DNA from 3 places in the Nodularia sp. LEGE 04288 genome. Region 1 is predicted to be linked to each of the others. Evidence: predicted binding sites of a transcription regulator. Region 1 holds the regulator's gene; each other region holds the start of a gene.

The links. The regulator NtcA, encoded in region 1, controls nitrogen genes in cyanobacteria. The targets are predictions, from matches to a motif close to TNTGTANNNNNNNNTACANA.
Region 2: the regulator NtcA is predicted to act here: its motif matches at 861-880, upstream of AACX33_RS13730 (cell division protein SepF).
Region 3: the regulator NtcA is predicted to act here: its motif matches at 990-1,009, upstream of AACX33_RS17710 (DUF2605 domain-containing protein).

The regions. Positions count from the first base shown of each region.
Region 1 covers NZ_CAWQOY010000031.1:518-2,791, forward strand. Annotated here, with positions in the region: gene fabI (enoyl-ACP reductase FabI) at 1-371, opposite strand, end outside; gene ntcA (global nitrogen regulator NtcA) at 747-1,418, shown strand; gene AACX33_RS02640 (DUF3084 domain-containing protein) at 1,610-2,274, shown strand, end outside.
Region 2 covers NZ_CAWQOY010000115.1:829-3,102, forward strand. Annotated here, with positions in the region: gene proC (pyrroline-5-carboxylate reductase) at 1-12, opposite strand, end outside; gene AACX33_RS13730 (cell division protein SepF) at 143-757, opposite strand; gene AACX33_RS13735 (YggS family pyridoxal phosphate-dependent enzyme) at 1,182-1,850, opposite strand; gene pipX (transcriptional coactivator PipX) at 1,847-2,125, opposite strand.
Region 3 covers NZ_CAWQOY010000130.1:5,562-7,835, forward strand. Annotated here, with positions in the region: gene AACX33_RS17705 (DUF2973 domain-containing protein) at 1-297, opposite strand, end outside; gene AACX33_RS17710 (DUF2605 domain-containing protein) at 556-891, opposite strand; gene thrS (threonine--tRNA ligase) at 1,386-2,274, shown strand, end outside.

The DNA of each region.
Region 1 (2,274 bases):
TAGGTACTGATTTCTAAAGCGGTTTTGAAACCAGAACGTGAGGTTTCGCTAAAACCACCAGTCAAATCGTCTCTGTTAGCGAAGGCTAAACAGTGGATGAGGATGTCCAATTTTCCCCATTTATCTCGGATAGCTTCAAAGGTAGATTCAATCTGTGCGTCGTCTTGGACATTACAGGGAACAAATAAGCTGGGGTTAAGAGGCTCTACCAATTCCGCTACTTTTTTTTCCATTTTGCCGCGCTCATCTGGTAGGTAGGTAATACCCAAGTTAGCTCCGGCTTTGTGCAGTTGTTGAGCAATCCCCCAGGCAATGGAGCGGTTGTTGGCAATCCCTGTAACTAAGGCGTTTTTTCCAGTCAGATTCAGCATAGAAATTGTGAATAAGATCAATCATTAGGAGCATACTAGAATCTGAGGCGAGTTTGTCTTGGTTCTGCACATAATTTGCGAAAATGATCATCAGGGAGACTATTTTCTGAAAAGTTTCTCCAGACAATCCTGAAGATATTCTCAAGATATCGTGAATTTTTTGCGAAAAAACCTGATGACCACAACTGTGCCAGTACTTATAACAACTACTCGCTAAAAACATGAGAAATTATGTATCATTATGAACAAATAACTATGAAGTTATGCGTTTGAGTATAGGAATGCACAGAAAGGTTGACGGTGCTTTATTGATTTTTCAGGTGTATTCTTAGGTAATCAGTTTTTGTTTTTCCGGCATTGGGTAGGGGAAGGGAGATGATTGTGACACAAGATAAAGCCCTAGCAAATGTATTTCGTCAGATGGCGACCGGAGCATTTCCTCCAGTTGTAGAAACGTTTGAACGCAATAAAACAATATTTTTTCCCGGCGATCCTGCTGAACGAGTTTATTTTCTTTTGAAGGGTGCTGTGAAACTTTCCAGGGTGTACGAGGCAGGAGAGGAAATAACGGTAGCACTGCTGCGGGAAAATAGTGTTTTTGGTGTGTTGTCATTACTGACAGGAAATAAGTCAGATAGATTCTATCATGCGGTGGCATTTACGTCTGTAGAGTTACTGTCTGCGCCAATTGAACAGGTGGAGCAAGCGTTTAAGGAAAATCCCGAATTATCGATGTTGATGCTGCGAGGCCTATCTTCGCGGATTTTACAAACAGAGATGATGATTGAAACCTTGGCTCACCGTGATATGGGTTCGAGATTGGTGAGTTTTTTGTTAATTCTTTGTCGTGATTTTGGGGTTCCTTGTGCAGATGGGATTACGATTGATCTGAAGCTATCTCATCAGGCGATCGCAGAAGCAATTGGTTCTACTAGGGTAACGGTGACCAGGTTATTGGGAGATTTGCGTGAGAAAGAGATGATTTCTATCCATAAAAAGAAGATTACTGTGCATAAACCTGTTACCTTAAGTAGGCAGTTCACTTAAAAGCAATTGGGGAGGTGGAGTGGCGCGTGTTGTGTTTTTGCAGATGACCACCATAGCTGGAGGTAAATCTAAAATCTTGAGTAGTTTCAGCTATTGCCAATATTCCACTCTCCACAAGATAATCAATGAAAGTAGTAGGCTGTATCTGGAAGCATTATGCCTCCGGCACACTACGTGAACGGTAGCTGAAGATGACCACCGGGTACATCCTGATCGTAGCAATTTTAATTTTGGGGGGCGTAATTGCCACCGTGGGCGATCGCATTGGCACACGAGTTGGCAAAGCACGCCTCTCACTGTTTAACCTCCGCCCCAAAAAAACCGCTGTATTGGTAACTATCTTTACTGGCGGATTAATTTCAGCATCAACATTAGGCATCTTATTTGCTGCTGATGAAGGATTGCGCCAAGGGGTGTTTGAGCTAGAAGATATTCAAAGAGACCTCAGAGAGCAGCGGGAACAACTCAAAATTGCGGAAACTGCCAAAAGTCAGGTTGAGTCTGAGTTAAGCACAGCAAGAAGTGAAAAAACTCAAGCACAGCAAGACTTACAGGTAATTAATAAATCCTTGCAAGCCGCCAATGCTAAACAACTGGCAACACAAACTCAACTTCAACGTACTCAAGGACAGCTAGGTGAAGTCGTCAGTCAGTATCAACAAGCCTTAACTGAACTGCAAAGCGTTTATGATCAAAGAGAGACATTGCAGGGGGCTATTGAAGAACTGAGGGCAGAAAGGGAACGATTGTATGCGGAAGCTAAAACAGCTATTGACGAAGCGAAAACAGCTATTAACCAGCGCGATCGCAAAATTGCCCAACTTGATGGATTGATTAAACAACGCAATCAAGAAAT
Region 2 (2,274 bases), on a different contig from region 1:
TTTAATAGTCATTAAGTTATATAGTCAATAGTCAATAAGAGCAGGTTTAACCCATTAATCTATGGTACGATACCATGTTTTATTAAACCCGCTCGTAAAATCATCAAAAATTTTGGTGGCTGAACTTTTGACTAATTTAATGTTACTGGACCATCCGGTTAACGTCGTTGCCCCAGGCTTGATTTTGACTACTTGCGGGACGTGAAGGACGAACGGGTGTTTGTGGTACTTCATGAATAACTCCACCTTGGGTGCTAACTTGCACACAACTAGGCGTAAACAAAAAGATGCTTTCTCCGATGCGCTCTTGATGTCCATCGAGTGCGTAAGTTCCACCAGCGACAAAATCAACGGCTCGTTGTGCTTGATCCGGGTCCATGATGGTCAAGTTTAAAACAACTGACTTCCGCTCTCTGAGTGCTTGAATTGCCTGGGGCATTTCTTCAAATGTACGCGGCTCAAGTACTAACACTTCTGAAATCCCGTTAATTGCTCCTGGCATACTAATCACGTTTCCCATCGTAGACTTTGATCCTGATGCTACATCATCACCCATTGTAGTCATGGGTTCCCGCCAGCGTCGATTTTGAGCCGTGGCTTCTGCTGCTGCTGTTGTTGGTGCTGGTTGGGGATTTTGTTCTTGATACAGGTTTTGGTAGTTACCAGCATCTGTATCGGCTTCTTCTTCGTAGTACTCGTATTCCACTTGCTCATTGAGACCTACAAAGTCTCGGAGTTTACTAAATATGTTGTTCATTGTTATGCTCCTGATAGAATTTACCCTGATTGCTTTGGCTATGAGTTAATGTAGCCAGATTTGATCGCTACAAAAGTCAGACAATTTAGTAATTTTATCGCTGTTTGTAGCTTCTGTTACAACTAGGGTTGATGAATTAAGATTTTGGGGAACGCCTGTAGATTAACTCAGACACAATAATGAGTCAAGATTATAGACCAATGATTGTTTGATATAAAGATGACTGTACCCCGCTTTTTTATTGGCCGTCACCAGGGTCAATCCTAATTAATTAGTATAATACAATACCAGTAATATTATAAATCTCTCTGTATTCCATCCCTAGTATTATTGATACCAGAACCCAAAATTCACTCATCTCCGATTGTGGGCGAAGCCTGCCGTTAGGCATATCCCCCCGCCGATTTTTTTGATTAGTCATACCTTAAGTGCGCTTACCAAATAAGACGGTTCCTAATCTTACCATCGTTGCTCCAGCTTGCACTGCCAGTTGGTAGTCTCCTGACATACCCATTGAAAGTTCCGACATTTTCAGGTGAGACCAGTTTTGTTTCTGGATTTCTGTTGCCAATTTGCCTGTATTATTAAACACATCAATTATTTCAGCATCATTCAATCCTAAAGGCGGAATTGTCATCAAACCCTGAATTTGTAAATTTTTACATTGGTTGAGTTCAGCTAAGTCAACTAATAGTTCTGGGACACTCCAACCCGACTTATTGGGGTCAGGAAGAATTTTCACTTGTAGACAAACTTGAGGACTAACTCCTAGCTCTTGCGCCAATTCATTTAAGCGCTGCGCCAGTTTTAAATTGTCCACTGAGTGAATCCAATCAAATAATTCCAGGGCTTTTTTGGCTTTATTACTTTGCAACCGTCCAATAAAGTGCCAGGTAATATCCGGTAAGTCTTGTAACTCGGCTTGTTTACTGGCAGCTTCTTGGATACGGTTCTCGCCAAAATCCCGAATTCCAGCTTCATAAGCAGCCCGAATGGCCTCAGTCGGAAATGTCTTGCTCACAGCAATCAACCGGACTGAAGCTGGTAGTGAAGCCGAAATGGTGGTGATATGTTCGCGAATGGAACTGGTCATTGGAATGTGCGTTGGAAAACACTCTGAAGTTGCTCGTACTCCTGGGATTGACCACTGCGGCGCAGAGTACGCAAGCGATTTTCTAACAACATTCGTGCTTCAGTACGTCCTATGGACTGAAATTTGATGCCTTTAATGTCGTTGGCAACCAAAAAAAACAAACGTTGGGCATAAAGTGTAGTGAACAGATCCTGCTGATCATCGACCATACAGATCCGATAAAGCAAACCCCAAGTTGGATGATTTATGTAAGTTTCTGAGATTTCTGGATTCATTTAATAGTCAAGGTAGGAGTATATATCTCTTTTCGCAGATCAGTACAAATGTTCAGAAGATAATACACCCCTTTCGCCAGAATATTTGGTTAGATTATGCGAAAATCAGTAATTCTGGCCATTTAATGGCAGTGATCAAAACCTTGATC
Region 3 (2,274 bases), on a different contig from region 1:
TTTGTGTCCTGGAGAAGATTCATAAAGAGCATCTAACTGTTGACGAGCATCTTCAACGTTGACGGAACGCATGACTAACAAAGGTTCTTTAATTAAGTTACCCGCGTTGTCTAATAATTCTGGGTGGGGAATAAATTGTTTTCTGGAAGAGAGATAGCCTTGATTATCGGTTGATGAATATTTACCTGGATAAACTCGCTCTCGATCAAAACTGAACATAATCAAGTTGCGGATTAAGTTAGCAACGGCTAAAGAAGCAAGAATTGTAAAAGCCAGAATGTAAAGTAGGTGTAACATCGGATTTTCCTCTAAGAGCAGCAAGTTTTAAAACTTTATTCGGTAACCTTTTGCTTCGCCTATATTGTCAGATCCGGCGAAGATGAATATCTAACGCACGCTTGGCGCGTTTATACTTTTATGGAAAAATTTGTTAATCTATTCAAACTAAAGTAACATGGGACACATTATTTGTTAATAAAAATAATGTTAAGGAATTTGAATCTTTAATGCGACTTGTATAGTGTCTTGTTCTGATGCCAATCCAGTCTGCTGAAATCAACCAGCAGCAAAATCTGAGACTGAATGTGCCTGACGAGAGCGCATTGATAGATTCCAGCATTCTGTTACCAAGCGGTGCCAAGGTATTAAGGTGGTCATTTCAATCCCGACTTGTCCATCCGTGGCGGTAAATAGCATCTTTGCTGCGTTTAGTTCATCTTGCGCTTGCTTGACTCGCAAAAGTAAATCTGATTGCTCTTCGTGACTCATAAATGAGAGTTGCCCGGTTTCCAACAATTCACGCGATCGCGCAAACCAATAATTAAAATCCTCCAGCAGAGGTTCTAATACCGTTTTCAGCATCTCAGCCCCTGGTAAATTCGAGTCTCGCATAAATAAAAAGTATATTGCTAACTTCTCCACTAATATTAACGTTTTTTACAATTTTTAACATAATTCTATCCTCTTTCCTCAGATAGATTGTGGAAAAATCTGTAATCATGGCTACGAAATAGACTATAATCATTATTGCCGTAAGGTTTATCTAAAATTGAGAATAGAAAAAAAGCTATCCAGATATAAAGTATTTTCGGCAAAGCATGAGCGTATCTCACCGTAAGTATCTTCAGCCAACAGTGCATAATTTCTTAGTTGGAAACTGAGTCCTTAACACTCATTTGTGGCGATTTATGAGAAAAGGGTTGATTCCAGAGAAATATTAAAGTTAACTTGGCAGTAATGAAAGTCAGTAAACTCGTTATATTTGAAGCAGACTGGAAAGTGCTGAGTAAGTTTTTTTCCCCCCTGCCCCCTGCCTCTTCCCAATCCCTGGGTAGATTTTTCTGACTTTCAACTACTAAAATTATCTTTTTGTAATCACTTCGCTAATGGTTCAGCAGCCGATGTCGCCAAATTCAACTCTCAATCCATCAGAACAACCTGAAAAAATTTATTTACCTCGTACCAGCGAATCGGAAACATTAAAGCAGATTCGCCACACAGCTTCCCATGTAATGGCAATGGCGGTACAAAAGCTGTTTCCTAAAGCGCAAGTTACAATCGGTCCCTGGATTGAAAACGGTTTTTACTACGACTTCGATAGTCCAGAACCATTTAGCGAAAATGATTTGAAAGCCATCAAGAAAGAGATGGTGAAGATTATTAATCGCAAATTACCAGTTCTGCGCGAAGAAGTCAGCCGGGAAGAAGCCGAAAAAAGGATTTCAGCAATTCAGGAACCTTACAAACTCGAAATCCTGGGAGATATTAAACAAGAACCGATCACAATTTACCATCTGGGGAATGAATGGTGGGATTTGTGCGCGGGACCTCATGTAGAAAATACCAGCGAATTAAACCCCAAAGCTATTGAATTAGAAAGTGTAGCCGGTGCTTATTGGCGTGGGGATGAAACCAAGGCGCAGTTACAACGCATCTATGCGACTGCGTGGGAAACTCCAGAACAACTGGCTGAGTATAAGCGGCGCAAAGAAGAAGCGTTACGAAGAGATCACCGTAAACTTGGTAAGGAACTGGGATTATTTATATTTTCCGAGCAAGTGGGGCCGGGTTTACCCTTGTGGACTCCTAAAGGTACTTTGTTGCGGAGTGTGTTAGAAGATTTCCTCAAAAAGGAACAACTCAAACGGGGTTATTTACCTGTAGTCACGCCGCACATTGCGAGAGTCGATTTATTTAAAACTTCTGGACACTGGCAGAAGTATAAGGAAGATATGTTTCCCCTGATGTCGGACGATGAGGAAGCCGCAGCTTTAG